Regions from separate parts of the Streptomyces sp. NPDC015125 genome, predicted to be linked through region 2. Evidence: riboswitches for the same ligand, from Rfam matches in the RefSeq annotation. Region 2 holds a riboswitch; each other region holds the start of a gene.
The links. Region 2 has a riboswitch for glycine ahead of ACF088_RS15745 (hypothetical protein). Riboswitches for the same ligand answer to the same signal wherever they lie in the genome.
Positions count from the first base shown of each region.

Region 1 (10,138 bases), on a different contig from region 2:
CGGGTCGATGCGGAGCGTGGCACTCCGCTGACCGCAGCCGGCACCATCGCCTCGTCCCCGATCACGCTGGGCGCCGTCCCCAAGGCCGCGACCTCGCTGGGCTGGCCCGAGAAGAACTACACCTGGACGAAGCTGATCCGGACCGCGACCTCCGGCGACGCACTGCGCCTGGGCGTCGCCGACCCGGCGCGCAGCGCCACCGGGCTGCTCGCCCTGGACCGGATCGACGCCGCCAACGCCAAGGACGCCAAGGACAGCGGCGAGGCCGGCACCCGCACCGCCGCGACGGCCAAGCTTCTCCGCCAGCGGATCGCGGACAGCGACGGACAGGCCCTGGCCACCCTGCCGCGTGACGACTCCGGTGCGGAGCAGGGCAATCCGCGCCGCAACCAGGCGCTGCTACTGTCGGAACAGGCCGCGTACGCCCACAACACCGCGGCGGGCGGCGGCCCCCGTCTGGACCTCTTCTACCCTCAGGACGGCACGGCCCGGCTCGACTTTCCGTACACATTGGTCGACGACGTGGAGATGCGTCCCGAGCAGACCCGCGCCGCCAGCCGTTTCATGACGCTGCTGGGCGAGGACGACGGACTGCGCACGCTGCGCCGGCACGGCTTCCGGGCCGGCAACGGCGAGGCGGACCCGAAGGTGATCGCCGCGGCCGGCGGGCGCGCCCCGCAGCCGTACTCCGCCGCCCCCGCCGATCCGCCGACCGTCAAGGAACTCCAGGCGGTGATGGGCAGGTGGACGGTCACCGTCCGGAACATCCGCCTCACTGCGGCCGTGGACGCCTCGTCGTCGATGGGCAGCCCCGTCCCGGGCGGCGGCGGCCGGTCCCGGATGGATCTCGCCAAGCATTCCCTGCTCCGGGCGCTGGCCACCTTCACGCCCGAGGACGAGATCGGGCTGTGGAAGTTCGCCACCTTCCTGGACGGCGACAAGGACTATGTGGAGCTGTCCCCCACCGGCCGCCTCGGCGACCGGGACCCGGCCGGCGGCACCCACCGCGAGGCCCTCACCACCGCGTTCAGCTCACTGGCCCCGGTGTCTCGTGGCGCCACCGGCCTGTACGACACCACGCTCGCCGCGTACCGGGAAGCCTGCGCCACATATACGAGCGGAAAGCTCAACTCCCTGGTCATCGTCACCGACGGGGCCAACGACGACGCCGGCAGCCTCGGCCCCGACGCCCTGGCCGGCAGGGTCAAAGAGCTCTTTGACCCCAAGAGACCGGTGCCGGTGATCGCCCTCGCGATCGGCCCGGCGGCCGACACCGCGGCCCTGGACCGCATCGTGGCGCCGACCGGCGGATCGGCCCACCGGGTCGGCGACCCGTCGCAGCTCCACCAGACGCTCCTCAACGCCCTGATGACGGCGGGCGGCAAGGGGGCGCGCTGAGCACCGCGCGCGGGCCGGAACCCGTCCGCCGCACCGGTACCCACCGGGCACACCCCGCCGCACCGGTACCCACCGTGCACACTCCGCCGCCCCGCTACTTCCCCTCGGTCGCCGCCTCCTGTGGCTTCCGCACGACGGGCCGCCGGCCGACCGGCCAGGCGACCGGCCAGGTGTGCACCGGCTCCCCGGTGTGCATCAGCTCGCTGTAGCGCCGGGTCATCGCGGCGAGCGCGGCCTCCCGGTCGAGGCCCTGGCGCCGGGCGTGGTGGCAGGCGGCGGCCTGCCAGGACGCGCCGTTGACCCGGCGTCGGCAGCGTTCCTCGATGATGCCGAGGTAGTGGTCACGATCGGCCGGTTCCACCCCCCAGGCGTCCAGCCCGCGAGCCGCCAGTGGCAGCAGTTCTCGGCGTACCAGCCGTACGGCCGGGATTTCGGCGATCCCACCGGCCCGTCCGGGGCGGGGCCAGTCAAGGGTGGCGTCGATGCCGTACCGGCAGGCGGCGTCGAAGTTGCGCGCCGCGGCGGCGAACGGGAGCCGCGACCAGACAGGGCGCGGCTCCTCGGCCAGCGCCCGTACCAGTCCGTAGTAGAAGGCGGTGTTGGCGATGACGTCGGCGACGGTGGGGCCGGCCGGCAGCACCCGGTTCTCGACCCTCAGATGCGCGACTCCGTCGGCCACCGCGTAGACGGGACGGTTCCAGCGGTAGATCGTGCCGTTGTGCAGCACCAGTTCGGCCAGGTCGGGGGCCCCGCCCTCGTCGAGGATCTGCAGCGGCTCCTGCGGTCCGCATACCGGCAGCAGCGGCGGGAAATAGCGCAGATTCTCCTCGAACAGGTCGTATGCGGAGTCGATCCAGCGCTCGCCGAACCAGGTACGGGGGCGTACCCCCTGGGCCTGCAGCTCGGGCACCCGGGTATCGGTGGCCTGCTGGAAGACCGGCGGACGGGACTCGCGCCACAGTTCACGGCCGAAGAGGAACGGTGAGTTGGCACCCACGGCCACCTGCACGGCGGCGATGGCCTGTGCCGCGTTCCAGACCGCGGCGAAGCGGCCCGGTGTCACCTGGAGGTGCAGCTGGACCGAGGTGCAGGCGGCCTCCGGCGCGATGGAGGGCGAGCGGGAGACCAGATGCTCCACGCCCCGGATGTCGAGTGCGAAGTCCTCGCCGCGGGCCGCCCGCATCTGGTCGTTGAGCAGTACATAGCGGTCGTTCTCGGAGAGGCTGGCGGCCGTGAGGTCGGTCGCGTGCAGGGTGGGCAGGATGCCGATCATCACGATCCGGGCGGCGACCTCGCGTGCCTTCCTTTCGGCATAGTGGAGTCCCGTACGGAGTTCTTCGGCGAGCTGGTCCAGGACGCGGCCGCTCAATCGGTGCGGCAGGATGTTGACCTCAAGATTGCACTGGGCGAGTTCGGTCTGGAAATCGCAGCTGGCGATGCGCTCAAGAACTTGAGAGTTCATCATTCGGGGCAGCCCGTCGGCGCCCGCCAGATTGAGTTCGATCTCCAGGCCCATGAGATTCTTGGGCCGGTCGAACCTCTCCTCCTCCAGGAGCCTCTGCAATCCCTCGAGGCACTCGTGGAGCTTTCTTCGATAACGCTCCCGGTCCGCCAGGTCGATCCCGTCCGCGGCGACCTTCTCGCCCATCGAAGGGTCCTTCCTCGAGTGAACGTCCCGCGACCACGGGCCGCTTGGGGCCTTCCCCGACTGCAGCGGGGCTCACGCTACGGTCGATGATGCCCCGGCAATCTGATCGATAACGCCGCGGCGGCACGCCGGTACCGATAGGCTCGAAGTGGACCGGCCTCCGGCACCTCCCGCAGGCATATCTCGGCGGCGATCGCCTTCCGCATTTCTTCCCGAGAAATACCGGCGAGATCCGGCCTACCGCGCCGCCGACGGAATGCGAGGTAGCGCCGTAAAAGCGATGCACAAAGCGGAAGAAAGCGCCGCACACAGGGGTCTGGATTTCCCCTTGCCCGAAATCCGCAAGGCCGGTAGTCGAAACACTTTCAGAACATACGTCGTATAAACTCCGCTTACGAGGCAGAGACTTGGCGCCCAGCGTCCCGGTGTTCCCACCGGCACGGGGGCACAGCGACTGACCTCGCCGGGCCGCAGCCCCGGCCGGCCACGCTCTGACCCCGCACGCAGACAGCGTCGTTTGCACCTGCCAGGCTCCACCGTGTCTCCGAAGTGAGAGGCGACCCACCATGCCGCTGCACCTCCCCCCTGCCCCCACGCCTGCCCTGCGCTGCGTTCTCGCTGCCCTCGGCTCACCCACCGCGGTCCGCGAGGCCCCGGTCTCCGCGCTGCGCGCCCATCAGGGCCCGCTCAGCCCCGACCACCCGCTGCCCGTCCACGTCTGGGAAGACGTCAGCCGGACCGGTGGCGCGCCGCGGACCCGCCTGGCCGGCTGGCGTTTCCTGGTCCGCGGCGGGGAGCGGGCCGTGGCAACCGCCGAAGCGGTGCTCACCGCGGACGGCTGGACCTTCGCACGGTTCTGCGGCGGCCCCTATGTAGCCGCCACCGAGCAGGCACTGGCGCAGGCCGAGTCGCTCGCCATCCCCTACCAGCCGCGGCTGCTGTCCGTACCCGAGCTGTACATGCTCACCCTGTGGCTGCACCACGACGTCACCTCGGACGGCACCGAAGGACTGGCCGCTCCCGGTGACCTGCTGGTGCCGCTGGCGCCCGCCCCGCCGGGGATCGCCGCGCACCGTCCGCAGCGCATCGCCGACCTGCTCCCCCGGCTCACACTGCGCCTCACGCCGGCCACCCCGCTCCTCGCCGAACCCGCCTGAACCCATCCGCCGGCCCCGGTCTTCCGCCGGGGGACACCGGCGCCCGCCACCCGGCATGAGCATGCCCCGCGGCCCCTTCCGGCCACGGGGCGCTCTGTCGCGCTCACCCGCGCGGGCTAGTCCGCGGCCACCACTCCCAACCCTCTTGGGGAGGAGTGCAATTGGGAGCAACCGCCCGCATGGGTGACGCGTCCCTACCGAGTGAGTACCGCTGCTGCGAAATCCCTGCGGAATCCCGCCCGTGGGGCAACACTGGGACCGACCGATGGAAACGGGGGAGCGGCCATGCACACCTCATCGAGCCGCACAACGACGTTCACCACACCGCAGCGAAAGACAACTTCCATGTGCCAGCACCAACCGCCCTGCCCGTCAGCCGCCTCCACCGACCGGGAGGCCGCACACCCTGTGGCGCACCACCCGGAGCAGGGCTGGAGCCTGCTCTGCAACGGCGTCCTGCTCTTCGAGGACACCGGTGAGCTGCTGCCGGACGGGCAGGTCATCGCCCCGCACCGCGCTCGCGCCACCGCCGCCGCCTGACCCGCGAGCGCGCCACGCACCACTGGGCCCCCGGCAGATCTGCCGAGGGCCCTTGAATGTTGCGGTGAGTCCGTTGCGAGGAACCCCTCGCCGTGACTCGGTCGCCGTGACTCAGTTGTCGTACGCGTCCAGCGGCGGGCAGGAGCAGACCAGGTTACGGTCGCCGAAGGCACCGTCGATGCGGCGCACCGGCGGCCAGTACTTCTCCGAGGCCTCGACGCCGGCCGGGAAGACGGCCTCCTCACGGGTGTACGGGTGCGACCAGTCGCCACCGAGCGCGCCCGCGGTGTGCGGAGCGTTGCGCAGCGGGTTGTCGTCCTTGTCCCACTCCCCCGTGCCGACCTTCTCGATCTCCGCACGGATGGCGATCATCGCGTCGCAGAACCGGTCCAGCTCGCCGAGGTCCTCGCTCTCGGTCGGCTCGATCATCAGCGTGCCGGCCACCGGGAACGACATCGTCGGCGCGTGGAAGCCGTAGTCGATGAGCCGCTTGGCGACGTCGTCGATGCTCACACCGGTCGCCTTAGTCAGCGGCCGGACGTCGATGATGCACTCGTGCGCGACCAGACCGCCGGGGCCGGTGTAGAGCACCGGGTAGTGCGGCTCCAGGCGCTTGGCGATGTAGTTGGCGCTCAGCACCGCGACCTGGGTGGCGCGCTTGAGGCCCTCGCCGCCCATCAGGCGGACGTAAGCCCAGGAGATCGGCAGGATGCCGGCCGAGCCCCAGGGCGCCGCGGAGATGGGTCCCACGCCCGTCTCCGGGCCCGCGCCGGGCTGCAGCGGGTGGTTGGGCAGGTACGGCGCCAGGTGGGCGCGTACGCCGACCGGGCCGACGCCCGGGCCACCGCCGCCGTGCGGGATGCAGAACGTCTTGTGCAGGTTGAGGTGCGAGACATCGCCGCCGAACTTGCCGGGCTCGGCGAGCCCGACCAGCGCGTTGAGGTTGGCGCCGTCGACGTAGACCTGGCCGCCGGCGTCGTGCACCGCCGCGCAGATCTGGGTGATGTGCTCCTCGAACACGCCGTGGGTGGAGGGGTAGGTGACCATCAGGACCGCGAGCTCGTCACGGTGCTTCTCGATCTTGGCGTGCAGATCGTCGGTGTCGACCTCGCCGTCCTCACCGGTCTTGACGACGACGACCTTCATCCCGGCCATCACCGCGCTGGCGGCATTGGTGCCGTGCGCGGAGGACGGGATCAGGCAGACGGTGCGCTGCTCGTCACCGTTGGCGCGGTGGTAGGCACGCACCGCCAGCAGACCGGCCAGCTCGCCCTGCGATCCGGCGTTGGGCTGGATGGAGACCTTGTCATAGCCGGTGACGGTGGCGAGGCGCTCCTCCAGCTCCTGGATCAGGGTGAGGTAGCCCTGGGCCTGGGCGGCCGGCGCGAACGGGTGCAGCTGACCGAAGGCGGGCCAGGTGACCGGCTCCATCTCGGTGGTCGCGTTCAGCTTCATGGTGCAGGAGCCGAGCGGGATCATGCCGCGGTCCAGCGCGTAGTCCTTGTCGGCGAGGGTGCGCAGGTAGCGCAGCATCGCGGTCTCGGAGCGGTACTGGTGGAAGACCGGGTGGGCGAGGTAGTCGTCGCTGCGCAGCAGGGCCTGCGGCAGCGTTTCGGCGGCGGCCGCGTCCAGCTCCTCGACATCGCCGTGCACGCCGAAGGCGCCCCAGACACCGGCCAGCTGCGCGCGCCCCGTGGTCTCGTCGCAGGCGATGCCGACCAGGTCGGCGTCGACCTGCCGGAGGTTGACACCGGCCTCGCGGGCGGCGGCGACGACCTCGGCGGCCCGGCCGGGCACCCGCGCGGTCAGCGTGTCGAAGTACGCGCCGTGCACGATCTCCACCCCGCCGGCCCGCAGGCCCTCGGCGAGGACCGCGGCGTAGCGGTGGGTGCGCCGGGCGATCGTCCGCAGACCGTCCGGGCCGTGGTAGACCGCGTACATGCCGGCCATGACGGCGAGCAGCACCTGCGCGGTGCAGATGTTGCTGGTGGCCTTCTCGCGGCGGATGTGCTGCTCGCGGGTCTGCAGCGCGAGGCGGTAGGCCTTGTTGCCGTCGGCGTCGACGGAGACGCCCACCAGACGCCCCGGCAGACTGCGGGCGAACTGGTCGCGTACGGCCATGAAGCCGGCGTGCGGCCCGCCGAAGCCCATCGGGACACCGAAGCGCTGGGTGGTGCCGACGGCGATGTCCGCGCCGAGCTCACCGGGCGAGGTCAGCAGCGTCAGGGCGAGGAGATCGGCGGCGACGGTGACGACCGCGCCCAGCTCGTGGGCCTGCTCGATGACGGCGCGCGGGTCGCGGACCGCACCGGAGGCGCCGGGATACTGCAGCAGCACACCGAACACACCGCGCTCGGCGATCCCGGCCGGAATACCGTCGGACAGGTCGGCGACCACGACCTCGACGCCGGTGGGCTCCGCGCGGGTCTGGATCACGGCGATGGTCTGCGGCAGACAGTCGGCGTCGATCAGGAAGACACCCTGCTTGACCTTGCCGACCCGGCGGGAGAGGGCCATCGCCTCGGCGGCCGCGGTGCCCTCGTCCAGCAGCGAGGCGCCGGAGGTGGGCAGTCCGGTCAGGTCGGCGACCATCGTCTGGAAGTTCAGCAGCGCCTCGAGGCGGCCCTGCGAGATCTCCGGCTGATAGGGGGTGTATGCCGTGTACCAGGCCGGGTTCTCCATCACGTTGCGCAGGATCACCGGCGGGGTGAACGTGCCGTGGTAACCGAGTCCGATCATGGACGCCAGCACCTGGTTACGGTCCGCGAGGCCGTGCAGCTCCTGGAGCACCTCGGCCTCGGTACGGGCCTGCGGCAGGCCGAGCGCCTCCGCGCTCTTGATCACATCGGGAACGGCGGTGGCGGTGAGCTCGTCCAGCGATCCGAACCCGATGTGCGCGAGCATCTTCGCCTGCGCCTCGTGGTCGGGACCGATGTGCCGGTGCTCGAAGGGGGTGCCGCGTTCCAGCTCGGTCAAGGAGATGCGATTGGTGGTCATCTGCGGGGGCCTCCTGGTCGGTGCGACCTACGAGGGGCACCACGGCGCGGGTGCCCGGACGGCCTCCCCCTCTGTCATCTCAACCTGAGAGCTTCACCGGCCCGCGCGAGGCGGCCCGGCTTTCACCGTCGGTGAGGATGGGTCCCGGAGCTGTGCCTTCCGGGGCCCGCCCTGCTTTCCAGAGTGACCTCGCCCATGCGGTACGTGTGCCTGAGAGATTCCGGGGAGGATTTGCTCCTTCGGCGCCCTGGTCGCGAACGACAAGGACTCTCCCGCACGGGGTCTGCGGCCATTGGCCAGCCTACCAGCGCGGCACTCGAAGGATCCTTCGAGTGGCCAGGGCATGAAATGTGCCGTTTGGTAGTTGTCAGAGGGCAGTTGCGACCAATTGGAGGGACCGTGCAAACCGATATCGATCCCCGGAGCCTGATCGGCCGCAAAGCGTTCGACCGTAACGGCGCCAAAATAGGCACGATCGACGAGGTGTATCTCGACGACGCGACGGGGGAACCGGAGTGGGCGGCCGTGCGCACCGGACTCTTCAGCCGCGACGCGTTCGTCCCCCTCGAACCCAGCAAGATGGTCGGTGAGGGCCTGCACATTCCTTACGACCGCAAGCTGATCAAGGACGCGCCGGACTTCGGCGTCGGCCGTCATCTCTCCCCCGAGCAGGAACTCCAGCTCTATCACCACTACCGACTGGATATCTCCTCCCCGGTCTCCGATCCGGTGTCCTCGCCCGGCTCCGGTGACAAGGACTTCGGCAAGATCGCCGGCTCGGACGACTGACCGTCCGCCGGTCCCCCGCCCACCAGCGGCAGGGGCTCCCCCGGCCGCAGCGCCGGATCCTCGACAGCAAAGGTCCGCACCCTTCCCGGTGCGGACCACGGCGTTTCGAAGCGTACGGTCACTCTCCCCACCCCGCTCCCCTGCACCCAGCCGGCGCCGTACTCGTCGTGCACCACGTCCAGGCCGGGATGCCAGCGCCGCGGCCGCTCCTCTTCGGCCTCCGGCGGCGCCGTCCCGCCACCGGACGGCTCCGCCGCCGCCTTCGCCGCCTTCTCCGCCTCCTCGGCCTCCCGCTCCGTCGCCAGCTGTGCGAACAGATCCTCCTGCGTGAAGTCGGCCAGGCCGCTGACCCCCACACCCAGCAGCCGCACCCCGCCGGTGGTGTCCACCATCTCCAGCAGCCGCACGGCGGCCTCCCGTATCACCGCAGGGTCGTCGGTGGGTCCACGGAGCGTCTCGGAACGGGTCAGCGTCGAGAAGTCGTAGTTGCGCACCTTGATGACCACCGTCCGCCCGGAACGCCCGGCGGCCCGCAGCCGCTCCACGCAGCGGTTCGCCAGCCGGAGCACCTCGCTCCGTACCCGCGTCCGGTCGGTCAGATCGACCTCGAAGGTGTCCTCGACCGAGATGGACTTCGCGTCCCGCTCGGCCACCACCGGCCGGTCGTCCCGGCCCAGCGCCATCGCATACAGCCCGGCGCCATGTGCCCTGCCCAGCAGCCGCACCAGCTCGGCTTCGCCGGCCTCCGCGGTCTCCGCGACCGTGTGGATCCCGGCCCGGCGCAGCGTCTCGGCCGTCGCGGGCCCCACTCCGGGCAGCGTCCGCACCGTCATCGGGCCCAGCAGTTCCCGTTCGGTGCCGGGCTCGATCACCACCAGACCGTTCGGCTTGGCCGCCTCGGACGCGATCTTCGCCAGCATCTTGGCGCCGGCCAGCCCCACCGAGCCGGTCAGGCCCGTGGCGGAACGGATCTCGCGGCGCAGTTGCTCCCCCACGACCTGCGCAGCAGCCGTCTCCGGCGGCACCCCGCCCGCTTCCAGATCGACGAAGGCCTCATCCAGACTCAGCGGCTCCACCAGCGGCGACAGCGCGTGCAGCAGCTCCATGACCGTCTCACTCACCTGGCGGTACAGCGAGAAGCGCGGAGTGAGATAAGCGGCGTTGGGACACAGCCGACGCGCCTGGGCCGTGGGCATCGCGGAGCGGACGCCGAACACCCGGGCTTCGTACGACGCCGTGGAGACCACCCCGCGCACGCCGATCCCGCCGACCACCACGGGCTTGCCGCGAAGGCTCGGCTTGGCCGCCTGCTCGGCGGCCGCGAAGAACGCATCCATGTCGAGATGCAGGATCGTCGGCGCAGGTCTCACATCTCCGATGCTGCCCCATGCCACTGACAATCGGCCCCATGCCGGGCCGGTGGTGCCGTCAGGGACTCAGACCGCCCGGTTGCGCCGCCGTGCCAGCTCGTCCTGCGGGTTCTTCCCGATCAGGGTCTCGCCGGTGTCCACCCGCTCCCCGTGGAGCTGTGACAGCACACCCTCCACGTCCCGCCACACCACGCCCACGGCGATCCCGAAGACGCCCTGGCCGCCCTGGAGCAGGTCCA
Region 1 is NZ_JBIBVF010000012.1:202,295-212,432, forward strand. It holds gene ACF088_RS24755 (substrate-binding domain-containing protein) at 1-1,398, shown strand, start outside; gene ACF088_RS24760 (glutamate-cysteine ligase family protein) at 1,493-3,046, opposite strand; gene ACF088_RS24765 (hypothetical protein) at 3,613-4,203, shown strand; gene ACF088_RS24770 (DUF5999 family protein) at 4,549-4,743, shown strand; gene gcvP (aminomethyl-transferring glycine dehydrogenase) at 4,855-7,740, opposite strand; glycine riboswitch at 7,929-8,025, opposite strand; gene ACF088_RS24780 (PRC-barrel domain-containing protein) at 8,140-8,529, shown strand; gene ACF088_RS24785 (DNA polymerase IV) at 8,433-9,899, opposite strand; gene ACF088_RS24790 (MerR family transcriptional regulator) at 9,966-10,138, opposite strand, start outside.
Region 1: linked by a shared signal. The riboswitch ahead of gcvP (aminomethyl-transferring glycine dehydrogenase) and the one ahead of ACF088_RS15745 (hypothetical protein) in region 2 are both predicted to bind glycine.

Region 2 (10,138 bases):
GGTCCGCCGCCCGCAACCGGCCCACAGGACCTGCTGGGTTCGGTGCACACGCCGGCCTCCTGGTACTCCGTAAGACGCCGCCGGCGCGTCGAGCCTGATCCGAAGGCCAACTCCTGCGGCAGGACCCCCCGCTGGACCTGGTTTGGAGTACGAAAAACACGCCTTGCAGCGTCTTGCGGTCGTCGATCCGCTTGCGGCCCGGTGCCAGTAGCGAGGCTCATGCCCGGGCACCAACGACTCGATCAGCGCTCACAGTTCGTCACTGGCTCTCCATCGCAGCCGGGCCGCCCTCACCCCGAGGCACGAGGTCACCTACTCCTCCACCGTGCCATGCGGAGACCCTCTGCAAGGCCTCCTAAATGGCCGATCGCAAAAGGCTCGGGAAGGTGTGACTGGCGGACGGCAGCCGTCACCTGCATGCCTCAGCCGCCCGGCCGGCGGCTGACTCGTCTCACACCATGGCGCGCACCCGGCTGTACTGCGTCGGCAGTATGACCTCGAAGGCTTTGCTCCGTGAAGTCTCCGAGCACCTCCCCGTTCCGGACTCGGTGGTCTGGCTGAACCTACTTCGGCCCGGTGCAGGAGAATTCACCGCGGTCGGCACGGAGTTCGGGTTGCATGAACTGGCCTTGGACGAAGTCGGGCAGCGGGGCAGCGGCCGAAGCGCGACCACTACCGCACCATGGGTTCCTGGATGCCTACGCGATGCCCTTCTTACGGGGCCCCTTGGACAGAATGGTCGAGGGGCGCGCATGCATGTGCACCTGTACTGCGTGGGCGCCCCCGTTGGGCCGCTATCCGGGTTCTGTCAGGTGTAGATGTAGGCGCCGGTGAGGGTGGTGCTGCCGCCGGCGGTGGTGACGGTGACGTCTGCGGGGCCGGTGGTGGGGCTGGGCGGGACGATGGCGGCCAGGACGGTGTCGGAGCCGATGCTGTACTGGGCGATGATGCCGTTGATGGTGACCTTGGTGGTGGTGGCCAGGTTCTGGCCGGTCAGGTCGATGGTGTTCCCGCCGAAGGAAGTGCCGGTGACGGTGCTCAGGCCGGTGAGCTGTGGTGGGTTGATGTAGGTGTAGGTGAGTGTCTCTGTGTTGTGGCCGCCTGCGGTGGTGACGGTGATATGCACCGGGCCGGGGGTGATGGCGGGTGGGGCGGCGACGGTGATCTGCTGGTCGGAGACGATGAGGGGCAGGGCCGGTACGGCGCCGAAGAGTACTTGGCTGGCTGTGGCGAGTTGGGCGCCTTGGATGGTGATGAGGTTTCTGCCCAGGGTCGGGCCGGCGGTGGGGTTGAGGGAGTGGGCGTTGCCGCTGGGGTAGTAACTGAAGGGTTTGGGGTTGCTGGTGCCGCCTGCGGTGGTGACGGTGACCGCGGCGACGCCGGAGCCGGGTGGGGAGACGGCGATGACCTGGTTGGCTGTGTTGGCGATGACGGTGGCGGGGATGCTGCCAAATTTCACCGCGGTGATCCCGGTGAGATTGGTGCCGGTGATCGTGACCTTGGTTCCGCCGGATTGGGGACCGAGGGTGGGGGCCATCGCATTGAGTGTCTGGATGACGCTGACGCTGTTGGAACCGCTGTTGGCCACGTAGACGCTCAGATCGTTGGGGGTGACCGCGATCCCGGCCGGCGCGGTGCCCACTGCGATGGTGTCGCTGACCGTGTTGGTGGTGGTGTCGATGACGCTGACGGTGTTGGAGCTGTTGTTGGCCGTATAGACCTGGCGGCCGTCGGTGGTGGCAGCCACTCCCCAGGGGGCGGCGCCGACCGCGATGGTGGCGGTGACCGTTCGAGTGGTGGTGTCGACGACCTTGACGGTGTTCGCACTGCTGTTGGCGACGTAGAGGCGACCGCCGTCGCGGGTGACCGCCACTCCGATCGGAGCAGACAGTCCGGAAAGGGTCGCCACCACGGTGTTGGTGGCAGTGTTGATCACGCTGAGGGTGTTGCTGTCCCTGTTCGTCACGTACACCTCCAGCCCGGTGGGGGCGACCGCGACCCCGGTAGGTGCGGCACCGACCGCAATCGTCGCCAGTACCGTGCTGGAGATCGTGTCGATCACGCTGAGGGTGTTCGAACCCTGGTTGGTGACGTAGACGCGCAGGCCGCTGGGATCCACAGCGATGCCATAGGGAGTGCTTCCCACGGCGATCGTGCCGGTGACGTCGAGGATGTCTCTCAGCGCGGTACTGACAGCGCGTGTGCCACTGTTCGCCACGAACAGACGGGTGTTGTCCGGGGTGACGGCTACCCCGCTGGGAGTGGTGAAAGGGGCGATGGCGGTGCTCGCAGTCTGTGTTCCCACGTCCACAACGCTGATCGTCCCTGAAACGCTGTTGGCCACGTAGACGTGCAGTCCGAGGACACCGACCATCAATGCCAGCGGCTTGGTCCCCACCGGAACCGTGAGCACTGACCGCGGGATCACAGCAGTGGGAGACACAGCGTCCAGGACTGGCCCTTTTGCGCCGGAGGTATTCAGTTCGCTCACCATGCACCTGCCATCAGCCGGGCCCCAAGGGGCGGTGGAGACTGCCGGGATCCCGGCATACAGGGATCGTCTCCGCGACCGCACGTTCTCGAACGGCGCAAGAAGGGCTGCAAGTAGCAAAGAAGGCAATGTCCGACAAGAGGAAATACGCCTGAGTCCCCATAGGGCTCACACCAGCCGCGCGCTCCCCCTAAGTGGTCGGCGCCGTAAATCCTTCGGGGGGGGGCACGCTGCCGGTGCGACAGAGGATTCTTCGTGGTGATCGGCGGTGTGCCGGTCGAGCCTGGCCAGCAGATCGTCCAGGTCGGAGGTGGTGAACCTCCACTGGAACGGCTGTGCCGTGGCGTTGTAACGGTCTTCGAGGGCTCGGAGCCGGTCCCTGACCTCGGTGAGGTCGGTGAAGTCGTTGGGCGAGAGGGCCTTGCGCTGGACGGCAGAGAGGTAGCTCTCGACTTGGTTGAGCAAGGAGGCGTGCACGGGGGTGTGGACCATGACCGTGTTCGGGAACGCCGCGGTGAGTCGGTCGGCCGCCCTCTGACCGCGATGGGAGGAGCCGTTGTCGAACGATCCAGAACACGCGCTTGGCGCTTGCGCAGGGTTCCTGGTTCATGACCTGGGTAGCCAGGTTCATGAACGGGACGATGCCGGTGCGTTCTTCGGTGCGGCCGAACACCTTCGCGGCGTGGACGTCGGCTACGACGCGGGCACGATCCGCAGCACTCTCGACCATGCGGCCCACCCGGAGGCCGGATCGCACACCAAGGCGAGAAAGTCCCTCTCCAGGCCACCCATCGCTGCCACGTAGAGCGCACCCACGCCCGTCAGAACGCCCTCTACCGGCGCGCACGCTGCTTACGAACACCGCACCAACGCCATCAATGCCTTTGTCGGCCTCGCGGTTGCCGTCATCACCGTGCGCAGGGGGAGTCCGCACAGCCCGACGAGCTGTGTGAGAGCGCACGAGAGGAGCAGGCCTCGCCGCGGAGTGCTCCGGCGGGGGCCTTTGCACCCGGCGGGCTACGACGGCACGCCACCGTGACCGGCACGTTCAACATCTCCGGGCCGCACCCGTTTCACCGAGAGGACGGCCTTGCCCTTCACCGCGATGGTGAGGGCCGTCACCGGCCACGGCGCCTCGACCACCACCGGTGCCAGGAACTACCAACAGAATGAGGGTGTCGTCCTTTGCGAGGGCAGCCGGTCGTGTGTCAGTGATCGTTGCTCGCGTCTGGCAGCCCCACGGCGATGGTGTGGGATCCCGGTGTGAAGCCGACGATGGGGTGTTGGCCCCGGCCTCCATCCTCGGAGGCCGGGGCTCGGTGCTGTTCGGGCGTGGACCAGAACAGCACGCCGCACCGCAGTTCACCTTCGCGTACGGCGTCGCGTCATCGAGTTCGGTCTCCTGTCAGCCCGCCGTGATCGGCGGCTCGCCCGCGGACGAGCTGTCGTGGCTTCGGTCAGCCGGAACACGAAGAGCAGGAAGAACAGGAGCAGCAGGACCCGACCCTCACGTTGTCGATCACCGGACCGTAGGCGCCGCTGGCAGTGGTGCTGGCGAACGACAAGGTCGTGGAGGCACCGGTGGCCACGAACGTCACCTGACGTCCCACGTAACCCATCCGGGCAAAGGTCTTGCCAGTGGTGTCGAACGAGAAGTTCTGGAAGTCCTGTCCGTCAATGAGAACCTGACCCGTCTTCACGCCCTGATTGCCCGCCGGGTTGCCGGCCAGCGCGTAGGAGACCGTGTACGTCTTGCCCGCTGTCGTCGCGAAGGTCTGCGACACCTTGCCCGGGCCCTGGCCGTTGAGGTCGACGGACTGCGCTCCGTCAGCCGCTTGCCAAAAACCGCTGCCGATCAGGTCCACCGAACCGCTGTCGACCGTCCAGGGGCCGATGGACTGCCCCGCCGTCAACGCACTGAAGGAGTTCGCCGGCGCGGTCGGGTATTCGAAGCTGCCGTCATCGAGCGCGACCGGGGCCGCCAGCGCGGTACCGGGCATGAGAGCCAGCAGGCCGGCAGCGGCAACGGTTGTGACGCATGCGCGTAAGGCCACCATGAGTTCCTCCAGGTGAAAAGGGTGGGCGTACTGGTGGAGCACACGAAGTCTGTAGCGCGGGCCTCGCCAGGGACAGACCGCGAAGACGGCGCCCGGGGGTAACGGCCCTGGTGAGTTCACCGTCGCGCGCCGCGCTCGCGCATCGGCGCGCCGATAAAAATCAGCCAGCGCCGGCCGCGGGCACGTCACCAGATGCGAGTGGCCGCTGACTGGTCCAGAGGCCATTCCGCTCGTTCCACGTCTTCCGCCACTCGTCAGTCCCGCGCCGTGCACCACCGGTGCCGGCGGCCGGGCTTCAGTAGCGTCGTGGCCAGCCACGCCATCTCGTTTCCGTCCCTGTCGTCGAGGGCCTCACCTGCCTCCGCGCCGCAGGAGTGGCGAGCGGAGGCTCCGATGCCTTCGCGACCCTTCACGCCATGGTGTCGATCTTGGCCCGGCATACAGTGCGCGGCATGTTCAACTGCGCGATCGCGTCCCGGTACGGCGGTCCACCGGGGTTGGTGATCGCCTCCGTCAGCAACGCCTCCCATGCCTTCCTCGTCTCGGACGGGATGAAGAAAGTCCCGTACTGGTGGAACCCGGTCTCCACCTTGTTGCGGAGCGTCCTGATCAGCGCGTCCCAGGCATCCTCGGCGGCATCCCGGAGCCGGCTTCGATCGGACACCGTGCCGCGCGACAGCCTGTCCAAGCACCGCGTGTGCCAGAGCCTGGGCCTACGGAAGATTCGTAGGCGGCGATGGTCCAGGTGGTTTCCTGTGGTTCGGACTCGCGGGTGAACTCCACGCGCAGTGCCAGGGATTCGTGGTTGGCGATGGTGGTGTCGTCTCTCCAGGTCCGTCGACGGATCGGGGCTGTTCTGGTTCTCCGGCATCACCGGTGCCTGTTCGTCCGACGTTCGGCCTCGGTGGCACTGATCCGGTAGGAGTCGGTGCCGGTCATGAACCTTCCTCTCGAAGGTGGTGACCGATCAGTGCCCTCGTCCGGGACACGGATGCGGTCACCGCCGTGGTGTACCGGCGGTCGCGGCGCGGAGGCGATTCGTGACGTCGACGACACCGTCGACGCTTTCGGACATCCGTACCGCGATGGGGATGGGGCTTTCTTGCGGCACGGTCCCGCGGACGTCACCCGTCCTTCGGTGACTGGCACGGTGATCTCGCCGGGGGACAGGCCGAGGGATCGGGTCAGGACGTCCGTCGTGCTCTCCTCGCGGATCGTGACGGCTCGCCGCAGGAAGACGTGCAGCAGGTCGGCACGGCTGACGATGGCCCCCAGCCGGTCGGCGTCGTCCACGACAGGCAGCCGTTTTACGTGGTGGTGGGGCACGGTGCGGGCCGCCTCAACGAGAGACCACTGCGGTCGTGCCGTGACGGCCGGGCTGGTCGTCAAGTCTTCGGCGGTGAGCGCGTGAGCGCGTGAGCGTTGGAGCGTCCGCGAGCCGCAGATGCGCGGTGGTCAGATGTCCGCCCGGATCCGTCTGGCTCTCCTGTTTGCGCAGCAGGCCCGGCTCCGACACCACGCCGATCGGGCGGCCCTGGTCGTCGACGACCGGTACCGCCGTGATGTCGTGCTCCGTGAGGTGTGTGGCGATGTCCTTGAACCCCGTATCCGGCCTGGCACTCCTTGCCGGTGCCGCCGTTCGTGGGGCCGGCGCCGGCGATCATGGCGGCGCCGGCGCTGCCGCGGCGACACCGGACACCCGCTCGTTTCGGGCTCGGGCATCGTGTGCTTGATCAGTCATCAGCGCAGTGCCGGTGCGCCGGCCCCACTTGGGCATGCAGGTCGGCGAACTCGACGGCAAGTGGTATGCGAAGTACTGGAATCCGGTGACGGCGCCGCTGCCGCAGCATGTCAGGGAGGCCCTAGCACTGATCGATACTCACCGGTACGCGGACAGCGGCGTCCGCTGGCGGCGTACAAGGTGCCATTTTCCCAGGTCAGGGCCGCGTCGCGCGAGCTCGGTGCCTGCGGCGGTCCGGCTGCGGACAGCTCTTGACGGCTTTGCGTCGATCACCGTACGGTGCGGCGAACCACAATTGAAAAATCCACCGACGATTCTGCGCGGGAGAGCTCACACCCCAGTGGTGTGGCGCCGAAGGAGCAAATCCTCCCCGGAAACTCTCAGGCCTCGTTACCGCGCAGTGGAGGTGGACTCTGGAAAGCAGGCGCTGATGCGTCTCGCCCACGGTGCAAGCCGCGCAGCGCGCGGTGAAGCTCTCAGGCCAATGACAGAGGGGGAGGCTCACTCGATCGCGTGCCCCGTTCGACGGTGCGCGCCAGGCCCGAGGAGCCTCCATGGCGAACCCCGCCCCTCCCCCCGACACCGCGTCCTACCAGTCGCTCGCCGCACTGGAGCGGACCGCGCCCTTCTCCGTACACCACATCGGACCGGACGCCGATGAGCTGTCGGAGCTGCTCTCCCACCGCGGCTTCGGTGCGCGGGACGAACTGATCGACGCCGCGGTGCCCGGTTCACAGTGCGACCGCCATGGGCTGCGGCTTCCCGCCACGGCGTCCGAGTCCCGGACCGAAGCCGAGCTGCGCGCCCTGTCCGAACGCAACCGGCAGACCCTCTCCATGATCGGGCTGGGGCACCACTGCACGATCCCGCTCGGGGCGGGCACCATGAAGCTCAACGCCCGCACAGAGCAGCCGCCCTTCACCTGGCCGCGGTGCGCTCAACTGCACCCGTCCTCAACGCGCTGCCGGGTCCGGCCAAGCCGGGGGAGTGCGGCGGCGACCTCAGTCGCCCCAACTCGCACTGGACGTTCGGGGGCGACAGCCCGCCGCTCAACGCGCCCCGCACGGCCCAGAGGCCGGCACGCGACGGAGGGCGCTCCTACAGCCGGAACACGGCGCCGTACCCGCTGACGGCGGCCGACCACAAGAAGCACTGGCCCCGCGTCCGCCGTGTCGACGGCGCGCACGGCGACCGCAGTCTCGTATGCACCGGCCCGTTGATCGAAGCCTACGAGGGCTGAGCGCCGTGCAAGGTCAGCGGTGAGTCGCTCCGCGACCACCGCCCTGCTTCCCTGCCCCAGTCCCCACACCTGCCTGAGCGGCACCGGAGCCGAACTGTCCGGCACGCCCAACGACCCACGGAGGATGGCGTGGCCATCAGCGTATTCGACCTCTTCTCCATCGGTATCGGACCGTCCAGTTCCCATACGGTCGGCCCGATGCGCGCCGCCCGGATGTTCGTGCTCGGTCTCGAACGCGACGGCCTCCTCCCGCGCACTGCCTGCGTACGCGCCGAACTCTTCGGTTCGCTGGGCGCAACAGGGCACGGACACGGCACGCCGAAGGCCGTCCTGCTGGGGCTGGAAGGGCACTCCCCGCGCAGCGTGGAGGTGGAACGTGCCGATGACGAGGTGGAGCGCATCCGCACCACCAAGCGGCTGCGACTGCTGGGCACGGAGACGGGCACCGATCACGAGATCGACTTCAATGAGTCGACCGAGCTGATCCTGCACCGGCGCCGGGCCCTGCCCCACCACGCCAACGGCATGACCCTCTTCGCCTACGACACCGCGGGCGCCCCGCTGCTGGAGAAGACGTACTACTCGGTGGGCGGCGGCTTCGTCGTGGACGAGGACGCGCTCGGCGAGGACCGCATCAAGCTCGACGACACCGTGCTGAAGTACCCCTTCCGTACCGGCGACGAGCTGCTGCGCCTGTCCGCGGAGACCGGCCTGTCCATCTCCGCGCTGATGCTGGAGAACGAGAAGGCCTGGCGCACCGAGGAGGAGATCCGGGCCGGGCTGCTGGAGATCTGGCACGTCATGCAGGCGTGTGTGACCCGGGGCATGTCCCGTGAGGGGATCCTGCCCGGTGGTCTGAAGGTGCGGCGGCGGGCCGCCACCGCCGCCCGGACCCTGCGCTCCGAGGGTGACGCGGCCGCGCGCGCCATGGAGTGGACCACCCTCTACGCCATGGCTGTGAACGAGGAGAATGCGGCCGGCGGACGGGTGGTGACCGCCCCCACCAACGGCGCGGCCGGCATCATCCCGGCGGTCCTGCACTACTACCTCAACTTTGTGCCGGGCGCGGATGAGGACGGCGTCGTCCGCTTCCTGCTCGCGGCCGGCGCCATCGGCATGCTCTTCAAGGAGAACGCCTCCATCTCCGGCGCCGAGGTCGGCTGCCAGGGCGAAGTCGGCTCCGCCTGTTCCATGGCCGCCGGCGGTCTGGCGGAGGTGCTGGGCGGCTCGGTGGAGCAGGTCGAGAACGCCGCCGAGATCGGTATGGAGCACAACCTGGGCCTGACCTGCGACCCCGTCGGCGGCCTCGTCCAGATCCCGTGCATCGAGCGCAACGGCATGGCCGCCGTCAAGGCCGTCACCGCCGCCCGCATGGCCCTGCGCGGCGACGGCCGCCACCACGTCTCCCTCGACAAGGTCATCAAGACCATGAAGGACACCGGCGCCGACATGAAGGTCAAGTACAAGGAGACCGCTCGCGGCGGACTCGCCGTCAACGTCATCGAATGCTGACCCGGCGGACCTCACCGCTCGTTCCGCTCCAGCCGTTGCCGTTTCGTCCCCCCTCCGCTCCTGACGATTCCTTCCGAGAGGAACCACACGCCCATGCCGTCCCCTGCTTCCACCCGTCTTTGTGGCGCCCCACCACCCACGGTCACGGACAATCCCGGAGACCTGCCCCCGCTCACCGACGTGGATCCCGAGGTCGCGGCGGCCATCGCGACGGAACTGACGGAACGACAGCAGTCCTTGGCGATGGTTGCTGTGGGAGAGAGCAATTTCTCCACGTCCCCGGCACAGGCGACCGTCGAACGCATCGCCGTCGGCCGGTCGAAGGCCCTCTTCGGGGGGAAATTCGCCCATGTGCTGCCGACGACGGGAGTCCCGGCTCACGAGGTCGCTCTGATCGCCCTGTTGGCCCCCGGAGACACCGTCCTCTGCCTGGACCACGCCGTTGGCGGCTATGGCGTGCACCGCACACTCGTCGACCTGCCCGGGCGTCCGTACGACGTCGTCCCGTACCCGCTCCGGGCATCCGACGGTCTGGTCGACATGGCGGAAGTGGCCCGCCTTGCCCGGGCCCACCTACCCACGGTGATCGTCGCGGGCGGGGCAGTCCACCCCCGCATCCCGGATCTGGCGCGCTTCCGACGGGTCGCGAACGAGGTCGGCGCCCTGCTGATGGTCGACATGACATGCTTCGCGGGCTTGGTGGCCGCCGGGCTGCAGCCGAGTCCGGTGTCCGGTGCCCACGTCGTCACCGCCGACCTGCGCGGGATCGTGGACGGTTCCGGGGTGGGGGTGCTGCTCACCGACGACAGACATCTCGCCACCCGGCTGACCTCGATCCCTGCCGCACGCCGGGTGGGCGGGCTTCCCGGGCAGTTGCTCGCGGCCTCAGCGGTCGCCCTCCGCGGGGCCGGCTCGTCGGCGTTCCGGGACCGGCAGGAGCGCGCGCTCCGCGGCGCCCGAATCCTCGCCGGGCGGCTCCTCGCCGATGACGTGGCCGAGACCGGGGCCCGGGTCGTCACCGGCTCGACCGAGACGCCCCTCGTGCTGATCGATTTCGTGCATTCCGTGCAGGACGCCGGCCGGGCCGGGAAGCGTCT
Region 2 is NZ_JBIBVF010000005.1:341,417-351,554, reverse strand. It holds partial or broken gene ACF088_RS15785 (transposase) at 1-246, opposite strand, end outside; gene ACF088_RS15780 (IPT/TIG domain-containing protein) at 809-2,374, opposite strand; gene ACF088_RS15775 (hypothetical protein) at 2,660-2,983, opposite strand; gene ACF088_RS15770 (hypothetical protein) at 3,048-3,296, shown strand; gene ACF088_RS15765 (choice-of-anchor C family protein) at 3,949-4,548, opposite strand; gene ACF088_RS15760 (hypothetical protein) at 4,958-5,212, opposite strand; gene ACF088_RS15755 (CBS domain-containing protein) at 5,419-5,937, opposite strand; gene ACF088_RS15750 (hypothetical protein) at 5,888-6,112, opposite strand; glycine riboswitch at 6,601-6,695, shown strand; gene ACF088_RS15745 (hypothetical protein) at 6,844-7,419, shown strand; gene ACF088_RS15740 (L-serine ammonia-lyase) at 7,659-9,041, shown strand; gene ACF088_RS15735 (serine hydroxymethyltransferase) at 9,135-10,138, shown strand, end outside.

Region 3 (10,138 bases), on a different contig from region 2:
CTGCCCGGGAGGAGCAGCTGCGGGCGCGGGGCAGGGGCCTCCCCGCGGGTGCGGGGACCAATGCAGCTGCCAGGTTCGCGTGCCCTTTCCGTCGGGACCAACCCCGTAGGTGCGGGGACCAGTTGCGTCAGGGGTCCATGGCGATCGGCACGCTGGGACCAACCCCGCAGGCGCGGGGGCAAGAATGCTCTTGCAGTCGCCAGACCGATTCCCCTGGGACCAACCCCGCAGGTGCGGGGACCAGCGCCGCTTGATCCACGGCGACCTGGCCGGCATGGGACCAACCCCACAGGCGCGGGGACCAGACGGCGACGAGGCTTCGTTCCGCACCCAGGTCGGGACCAACCCCGCAGGCGCGGGGACCATGCCAAGTTCTGCAGCACGGCGACCATGAAGATGGGACCAACCCCGCAGGCGCAGGGACCAGGAAATCCAGGACATCGCCGACCACTACGACGCGGGACCAACCCCGCAGGTGCGGGGACCAGCGGCTCACTCTCATCCTGGAGGAGGGGAATGAGGGATCAACCCCGCAGGCGCGGGGACCAGGCTTTCCGCTGTGCAAGCCGGGAAGGCCCCGAAGGCCCCGAAGGCCCCGACAGCGCCGAAAGATACCCACGCGCTGGTCAGGGCCTCCAGGCTCAACTCAGCATTCGATGATGTTGACGGCCAGGCCGCCCCGCGCCGTCTCCTTGTACTTGACGCTCATGTCGGCGCCGGTGTCCTTCATGGTCTTGATGACCTTGTCGAGGGAGACGTGGTGGCGGCCGTCGCCGCGCAGGGCCATGCGGGCGGCGGTGACGGCCTTGACGGCGGCCATGCCGTTGCGCTCGATGCACGGGATCTGGACGAGGCCGCCGACGGGGTCGCAGGTCAGGCCGAGGTTGTGCTCCATGCCGATCTCGGCGGCGTTCTCGACCTGCTCGGGGGACCCGCCCAGGACCTCGGCGAGGCCGCCGGCGGCCATCGAGCAGGCGGAGCCGACCTCGCCCTGGCAGCCGACCTCGGCGCCCGAGATGGAGGCGTTCTCCTTGAAGAGCATGCCGATCGCACTGGCGGCGAGGAGGAAGCGGACCACGCCTTCCTCGTCGGCCCCGGGCACGAAGTTGACGTAGTAGTGCAGGACCGCGGGGATGATGCCGGCGGCGCCGTTGGTGGGGGCGGTCACCACCCGGCCGCCGGCCGCGTTCTCCTCGTTGACGGCCATCGCGTAGAGGGTGGTCCACTCCATCGCACGGGCGGCCGCGTCGCCTTCGGAGCGCAGGGCGCGGGCGGCGTTGGCGGCGCGGCGCCGCACCTTCAGCCCACCGGGCAGGATCCCCTCACGGGACATGCCGCGGGTCACGCAGGCCTGCATGACCTGCCAGATCTCCAGCAGCCCGGCCCGGATCTCCTCCTCGGTGCGCCAGGCCTTCTCGTTCTCCAGCATGAGGGCGGAGATGGACAGGCCGGTCTGCTGGGACAGCCGCAGCAGTTCGTCGCCGGTGCGGAAGGGGTGGGTCAGGGCGGTGTCGTCGGGCACGATCGGGTTTTCGCCGGCGACCGCGTCCTCGTCGACGACGAAGCCGCCGCCGACCGAGTAGTAGGTCTTCTCCAGCAGGGGTGCGCCGGAGGCGTCGTAGGCGAAGAGGGTCATGCCGTTGGCGTGGTAGGGCAGGGCCCGGCGCCGGTGCAGGATCAGCTCGGCCGACTCGTCGAAGTCGATCTCGTGCGCGGCGCCTATTTCCGCGCCCATCAGACGCAGACGCTTGGTCTGCCGGATGCGCTCGACCTCGGCGTCGGCGGACTCGACGTCGACGGTGCGGGGGGAGTGGCCTTCCAGGCCGAGGAGGACGGCCTTGGGGGTGCCGTGGCCGTGGCCGGTGGCGCCCAGCGAGCCGAACAGCTCGGCGCGCACGGTGACCGTCTGGGCGAGCAGACCGTCCTTCTTGAGGCGTCCGACGAACATCCGGGCGGCGCGCATCGGGCCGACGGTGTGGGAGCTGGAGGGGCCGATGCCGATGGAGAAGAGGTCGAAGACGGAGATGGCCACGGGGGCGGACTCCCTTGTCTGCTCGTGGTGGACGGTGGAGCGGTGGAGCAATGGGGCAGAGGGGACGTTTCTGCGCTGTTGGTCGAGGGTAACGCGGACCGGGCCGGGCGCCGCCGGACGGAAACTGTCGGGTGCGCGGCGGCGGGGGTAACGGTCGGTGTCGGTGTGGATACGCGGTCAGCGGACTCCGGGCCGTGTACCGGCCCGGCCTGCCGAGGAGGCGTGTCCGGTCCTGACCCGCGTGCGGGGTCCGGCCGGAAACCGCCTCCCCGTGCAGGGCGGCTGCCCGCCACCGCACCGGTCATGCGTGCCGTGCCCGCACCGGCGGGCACCGTGTGTGTGAAGACCGTGCGCGCGAAGAGGGGAGGACAGCGGCAGGCAGACCGTGAGCCGGGACCGACGACCCCGGGCTCACCGTCGTGCACCCTGCGCCCGCCGGTGACCGGCGGGCAGCGGGCTCAGTGCATGAGTCGCGTCACAGGGACGGGTACAGCGGGAACTTCTCCGCGAGTGCGGTGACGCGGGCCTTGAGGGCTTCGGCGTCGTAGGCGGGCTTGAGGGCCTCGGCGATGATGTCGGCGACCTCGCGGAAGTCCTCGGCCTGGAAGCCGCGGGTGGCCAGCGCCGGGGTGCCGATGCGCAGGCCCGAGGTCACCATCGGCGGCCGCGGGTCGTTGGGGATCGCGTTGCGGTTGACGGTGATGCCGACCTCGTGGAGACGGTCCTCGGCCTGCTGGCCGTCCAGCTCGCTGTCGCGCAGGTCGACGAGGACGAGGTGGACGTCGGTGCCGCCGGACAGCACGGAGACGCCGTGCTGCCTGACGTCGTCCTGGACCAGGCGCTCGGCCAGGATCCGGGCGCCGTCGAGGGTGCGCTGCTGGCGCTCCTTGAAGTCGTCGGAGGCGGCGACCTTGAAGGAGACGGCCTTGGCGGCGATGACGTGCTCCAGGGGCCCGCCCTGCTGGCCGGGGAAGACCGCAGAGTTGATCTTCTTGGCCAGCTCCTGGGTGGAGAGGATGACGCCGCCGCGCGGGCCGCCCAGGGTCTTGTGGGTGGTGGTGGTCACCACGTGGGCGTGCGGCACCGGGTTGGGGTGCAGGCCGGCGGCGACCAGGCCGGCGAAGTGCGCCATGTCGACCATGAGGTAGGCGCCGACCTCGTCGGCGATCCGGCGGAACGCGGCGAAGTCGAGCTGGCGGGGGTAGGCGGACCAGCCGGCCACGATCAGCTTGGGGCGGTGCTCCTTGGCGAGGCGCTCGACCTCTTCCATGTCGACCAGGTTGGTCTTCTCGTCGACGTGGTACGGCACCACGTTGTAGAGCTTGCCGCTGAAGTTGATCTTCATGCCGTGGGTCAGGTGCCCGCCGTGGGCGAGGTTCAGGCCCAGGATGGTGTCGCCCGGCTTGATGAGGGCGAACATGGCGGCGGCGTTGGCCTGTGCGCCGGAGTGCGGCTGCACGTTGGCGGCCTCGGCGCCGAAGAGGGTCTTGATGCGGTCGATGGCGATCTGCTCGACGACATCGACGTGCTCGCAGCCGCCGTAGTAGCGGCGGCCGGGGTAGCCCTCGGCGTACTTGTTGGTGAGGACGGAGCCCTGGGCCTCCATGACGGCGACGGGGGCGAAGTTCTCCGACGCGATCATTTCGAGGGTGGACTGCTGGCGGTGGAGTTCGGCGTCGACGGCGGCGGCGACATCGGGGTCGAGCTCGTGGAGGGAGCTGTTCAGAAGCGACATGAGTCTTCCTGGGGGAGTCAGGGGCGCGAGGGGGTCCCCCGGACGGAGCCCGGGGGAGCTTCCGCGGGGGCGGTGGCGGAGGGGGCCGGGCGGCTCAGCTCTGGATGAAGGCGGCGTACGCGTCGGCCGAGAGCAGCTCGCCCGGCTCGCCGCTGATCTTCACCTTGAACAGCCAACCGCCCTCGAACGGGGCGGAGTTCACCAGCGAGGGGTCGTTGACGACATCCTCGTTGATCTCGGTGATCTCACCGTCGACGGGCGAGTAGAGATCGCTGACCGACTTGGTCGACTCCAGCTCGCCGCAGGTCTCGCCCGCCGCGACCGTGGCACCGACCTCGGGGAGTTGCACGAAGACGACGTCGCCGAGCGCGTTGGCCGCGTGCTCGGTGATGCCGACCGTCGAGACGCCTTCCTCGGCGCCCGACAGCCACTCGTGCTCCTTGCTGTAGCGCAGCTGCTGGGGGTTGCTCATGGCTCGATTCTCCTGTACGCGAGGGTGTGGTCGTGAAGGGGGTCGCCCCTGGTGACACCAAGGGGGGAGGGTCTTGCACAGTGAGACGCACGGGTGCGCGCCGCTGCCGGGTCCGCCCCGGGTGAACTCCTACTTCTGCCGCTTGTAGAACGGCAGAGCGGTGACCTCGTACGGCTCATGGCTTCCACGGATGTCCACGCACACACCCTCGGTGCCCGGTGTGGCGTAGGCGGCGTCGACGTACGCGATGGCGACCGGCTTGCCGAGGGTGGGAGAGGGGGCCCCGGAGGTGACCTCGCCGATGACCGTGCCGTCGGCCGTGACGACCGGGTAGCCGGCCCGCGGGACCCGGCGGCCCGCGGCGATCAGACCGACCAGCTTGCGCGGCGGGTTCGCCTCGGCGCGCTCGGCGGCCGCCGCCAGCGCGGTACGGCCGACGAAGTCGCCGTTGTTGGTCGTCTTCTCGAACTTCACGACCCGGCCCAGGCCCGCGTCGAACGGCGTGGTCGAGGTCGTCAGCTCGTGCCCGTACAGCGGCATGCCCGCCTCCAGGCGCAGGGTGTCCCGGCAGGACAGGCCGCAGGGCACCAGACCGGCGTCCTTGCCGGCCTCGGTCAGCGCCTCCCAGAGGGCGACCGCGTCGGCCGGCCGGACGAACAGCTCGAAGCCGTCCTCGCCGGTGTACCCGGTACGGGCGATCAGCGCCTCTACACCGGCGACCGTGCCGGGCAGCCCCGCGTAGTACTTGAGACCGTCCAGGTCGGCGTCCGTCAGCGCCTTGAGGATCCCGGGCGACTCCGGGCCCTGCACCGCGAGCAGCGCGTAGGCGTCCCGGTCGTCGCGAATCGCGGCGTCGAAGCCGCCCGCTCGTGCGCTCAGCGCGTCCAGCACCACCTGGGCGTTGGAGGCGTTGGCGACGACCATGTACTCCTGGTCGGCCAGGCGGTAGACGATCAGGTCGTCGAGAATGCCGCCCTCGGCCTCGCAGATCATGGTGTAGCGGGCACGGCCGGTCTTGACGCCCCCGATGTTGCCGACCAGCGCATAGTCGAGGAGGTCGGCGGCCTGCGGGCCGGTGACGGTGATCTCGCCCATGTGGGAGAGGTCGAACAGCCCGGCGCGGGTACGGACGGCGACATGTTCGTCACGCTCGCTGCTGTAGCGGAGTGGCATGTCCCAGCCGGCGAAGTCGGTCATGGTGGCGCCGAGCGCGCGATGGGTGGCATCCAGCGCGGTACGGCGGGGGGCATCAGTCATGGTTCTGGGCTCCCAGGCAGGGGTGAACAAGACGTTCTCCCCATCTGTCATCGGAACCTGAGAGGTTCACCGGGATCCCGCGAACGGACCCGGTTTGCACCTTGGGTGGAGCCGCCCCGTGCGCCGGGCTGCGGCTCGCTTTTCAGATCTGCCTCGCCTGCGCGGTATAGGGGCCTGAGAGATTCAAGGGAGGACTTGCTCCTTCGGCGCCCCGCCATGGCGGCCGGGGACTCTCCCGCGCGGGTTCAAACGGCCGGTATGGAGTTGGCGGTGCACAGGTGAGACCTGATGTGCACGTGGCGGCCACATCATTGCACGGGATCGCCCGATAGAGGAGCCCCGGCCGTCACCCCGCCCGTGACGTGGGCAGATCGGACAATAGCCTTGATGGGCATTACCTTTTCTTGACACTCTGCGGGTAGGGGACGGACTCGAACCGGAGCAGAACCGGACGGGGAGGACGATCGCGTGCACAGCGAAGCGGCATTCGGGGCCACTTCAGACGTCGTGCCTCCGGCCGTCGTGCCTCCGGCCGTCGCGCCGGCGGTGCCGCCCGCAGCCGGGTCCCGGGCCGGCCGGACGCCGCGGCCCGTCGTCCGGCCGGGGCGCGGAGCCGAAATCGTGGACCTCCGGGACCGTGGACGGGCGAACGGCGCCGCCGAGCTGCGGTTCCCGGCCGGTGACCTGGTGGTGGTCTCCGGTCTGCCGGGCAGCGGCAAGAGCACCCTGATGCATCGTGTCGTACCGCCGCTGGACGCACACGGTGCCGCGGTGCACCGCATCGATTCGCAGGACGTCCGCGAGCGCTGGGAGCACGGCAGGCTGCGCCGGCTGCCGTACGCCCTCTACCGTCCGCTGGTCCGGGTCGCCCACTATCTGACGCTGCATCGTGCGCTGCGCTCCGGGGACAGTGTGGTGGTGCACGACTGCGGCACCCTGGCGTGGGTGCGTGGCTGGATCGCGCGCTCGGCGGTGCGCGGCGGCCGCGGGCTGCATCTGGTGCTGCTCGATGTGCCGCCCGAGGTGGCACTGTCCGGCCAGGAGTCGCGGGGGCGCGGGGTGTCGGGGTACGCCTTCGCGCGGCACCGCGGGGCCGTGGGCCGGCTGGTCGGTGCGGCGGAGTCGGCCCGGCTGCCGAAGGGCTTCGACTCGGCCGTACTGCTCGACCGGCGGACGGCGAGCGCCCTGGAGACGGTCACCTTCGACTGAGCGGACGGCCACCGTGCCCCGCGGGTCCCTCCGCACTCCTTCTCGTCTAGGGTCTTTGGCCAGATGGCGCGGTTTGGAACGGGTGGGAACACATGACATTTCCGGAGCAGGGGATACCGCAGCTGGCGTGGCCGGCGAACGAGCTCGAAGAGGCGCTGGCCGCCTCGGTCGGGCACCCGGGTGCCGGTGGCCGGATCGTCGAGGTACTGGGCCGCAGCAGGGTCTGGGTGCCGCTGCCCAACGGCGGCGGACCGGAGAGCGCGGGGCCCGGCACCCGGGGCCTCGATCTGCCCACCGTCGAGCTCGACGGTGCGGCCTATGTCCCGGTCTACAGCTCCGAGCAGGAGTTCTTGCGGCTGGTGGGCGCGCATATGTCCTTCACCGTCGCCCCGGCCCGGGAGTTCGCCCGCGGGCTGCCCCCGCAGATCGGCATCGCGGTCAACCCGGACGGCAGGGTCGGCGTCCCGCTGCCGCCGCCCGCGGTGGCCGAATTGTGCCGGGAGGGGCGTCACGAGCCGGCCGGTCTGCCCAGCGGCGGCCGGGTGCGGCTCTTCGAGCCGGACTGGCAGCACGAACCGGTGGACTTCCTGGCCGCCGCCGGACTGGAGTTCTCCGGTGCCGGAATTGTCCTGACTGCCCGGCGTGCCCTGGCAAGTGTCGAGGGCGACACGCCCGCGCTGTTCGTCGGTGTGCAGATCGGTGCGGACCCTGCGGCACTGCACGACGGCACCGCTCGCGAGGCGGTACTGTCAGCCCTCGGACGTGCGCTCGGCGCAGTGCCGGTGCCCTGGCCCGTACAGCTCGTCATGCTCGACCTCGCCCAGGGCGACCCGGTCGCCGACTGGATGCTGGAGCGTGTGCGGCCCTTCTACTCTCGGGACCACTCGTAAGCTGGATGGATGACGGGCGGGCGCACCCATGACGTGCCCTGCAGACAGAAGGGACGGACCACGTGAGCGCGGGTGCGCATCAGGGGCCGGCGGCGGCCGGAGCGCTGGAGCAGCTGCTCCAGCAGGTCTCGCCCGGCCGTTACGACGCCTATGAGGCGCTGCTGCACGCGCTCGCCGCGGGCCAGGTCTGGATGCTGCTGTGGCACGGCCGGGCCGGTTCGCCCGATGCGCAGTACGGAAACATGGAGGTCGAGGGCCTCGGCTATGCGCCGTGTGTGACCTCGGCGCCCGAGCTCGCCGCCTCCGGCTGGAACCGCGACCACGAGGTCGTCACCGGCCCGGAGATCGCCGCCGCGCTCTTCCCCGACCGCTGGGGCCTGTGGCTGAATCCGCATGCCCCCGGCGGGGGTGTGGGCATCCCGTGGCTGGATCTGCGCCGTATCGCCGGTGGTCTGGACCGGCTGCCGGCCGGTCCGCTGCGGATCTCCGAACCGGTCATCGACATCCCGCAGTTCTATGCGCTGCTCGCCCAGAACGCGCACCGGACGCCCGCCGTGCGGTCGCTGCGCCGGGCCTGGGTGCAGCCGGCGCTCGGTGCCCCTTATCTGGCGATCGGTCTGGATCTGTACGACACCGGCCAGCAAGCGGTGGATTCGGTGCGGTTGATGATCCAGCAGTCGATCGGCGCGGTTCCGGACGGTCTGCCCGTCTCCACCGTTGCGATGAACGACGAGTTCGACCCGGTCGGCATGTGGATGCGGGCCTCCACGCGTCCCTTCTTCGACCGTGACGGCTACGCCCAGCCGCCGGGTCAGCCGGCCCCCGCGCCGTCGTACGGCTACGGCTACCCGCGCCCTTACTGACAGCCGGTCTCCGGCGCCCCAGGAGTACCACCCGGGCGCCGGTCTCGTGGTGAATTCTCCCTGTATGCCCCGCGGTTGAGGATCTCTCCCGCGGGTGATCGCTCCGCTCAGCCCGAACTGTCGTCCGTATAACGGAAAGCCGTGGAGCACATCACAGTTGCGCATCCATTCCCCGTCAGGGCTGGTGACTGATCGAGAAAGGGATGAAGACTCCGGAAACAACAGGGGCCTCGGCCCTTTGTACGAGCGTCATCCCACGGCGTCGCGCAAGTCTGAGACTTCCATAGTGCGAACTTCCGCGATGCCCGCAGGACTTGCTGCACCGAACTTGCACCAGTGATGTGAACCAGGCCGCAATCCGCGGCGGGCAGGGGCCGGCCACCGTCGGCCGAGAGGGGTCAAAGGCACTGTGACCGCACCGATCGAGACCACCGGGGCGGCTGCTGAGGCGCAGCCGGAAGCGGTGCTGAAGGGCGTCGAGGGAAAGCGGATCGAGGGGCGTTCGCTCGGTCAGATCGCATGGCTGCGCTTCAAGCGGGACAAGGTGGCGGTGGCCGGTGCCATCGTTGTCATCCTGCTCATCGCCGTCGCCGCGCTCTCCCGTCCGATCCAGGCCCTGCTGGGGCTGGACCCGAACAATCCCAACCAGTCGCTGATCGACCCCAACACCACGCTCCCCAAGGGCGACCTCGGCGGCATGAGCGGGGACCATCCCCTCGGCGTGGACCCGAAGTTCGGCCGTGATCTGCTCGCCCGGATCCTGGAGGGATCCTGGGTTTCGCTGATCGTGGCGTTCGGCGCGACGCTGCTGTCGGTCGCCATCGGCACGGTGCTCGGTGTGGTCGCCGGCTTCTACCGCGGGCGGGTGGACGCCTTCATCAGCCGGATGATGGATGTCTTCCTGGCCTTCCCGCTGCTGCTGTTCGCCATCGCGATCTCCGCCTCGCTGCAGGGCGGCGCCTTCGGTCTGGACGGCCTGCCGCTGCACATCTCGGTGCTGATCTTCGTGATCGGCTTCTTCAACTGGCCGTACATGGGGCGGATCGTGCGTGCGCAGACGCTGTCGCTGCGCGAGCGGGAATTCGTGGACGCCGCCCGCGGCATGGGTGCACGCGGGCCGTTCATCCTCTTCCGGGAGCTGCTGCCCAACCTGGTGGGGCCGATCATCGTCTACTCGACGCTGCTGATCCCCTCCAACATCCTCTTCGAAGCGGCCCTGAGCTTCCTGGGCGTCGGCATCCAGCCGCCCCAGGCGTCCTGGGGCGGCATGCTCAACCAGGCGGTCAAGTACTACGAGGTCGATCCCCAGTACATGATCGTCCCCGGCCTCGCGATCTTCGTCACCGTGCTCGCGTTCAACCTGCTCGGTGACGGGCTGAGGGACGCGCTGGACCCGCGCAGCCGCTGACGGCTGCATCGGGCACCCGCTCCGACCCCCCAACTGCATTACCGAGTTTCCGCGTTACTGCGTTACTGCGTTTTGAGGTTTGACCTTTCTCGACGAACGAAGGGGACACCGACCATCATGCGAAGGTCAGTTCCGGTCGCGGCTGTCGCGGCCATCACCAGTGCGGGCCTTTTGCTGGCCGGCTGCAGCGGGGGCAAGGGCTCCTCGGAGGGCTCGGGCGAGGCGAACGCCGCCACCAAGGGCGTCGTCAACGCCTCGGATGCGAAGGGCGG
Region 3 is NZ_JBIBVF010000001.1:282,327-292,464, reverse strand. It holds gene ACF088_RS01245 (L-serine ammonia-lyase) at 647-2,032, opposite strand; gene glyA (serine hydroxymethyltransferase) at 2,508-3,767, opposite strand; gene gcvH (glycine cleavage system protein GcvH) at 3,862-4,239, opposite strand; gene gcvT (glycine cleavage system aminomethyltransferase GcvT) at 4,369-5,496, opposite strand; glycine riboswitch at 5,649-5,744, opposite strand; gene ACF088_RS01225 (AAA family ATPase) at 6,019-6,705, shown strand; gene ACF088_RS01220 (enhanced serine sensitivity protein SseB) at 6,798-7,595, shown strand; gene ACF088_RS01215 (enhanced serine sensitivity protein SseB C-terminal domain-containing protein) at 7,658-8,458, shown strand; gene ACF088_RS01210 (ABC transporter permease) at 8,868-9,866, shown strand; gene ACF088_RS01205 (ABC transporter substrate-binding protein) at 9,984-10,138, shown strand, end outside.
Region 3: linked by a shared signal. The riboswitch ahead of gcvT (glycine cleavage system aminomethyltransferase GcvT) and the one ahead of ACF088_RS15745 (hypothetical protein) in region 2 are both predicted to bind glycine.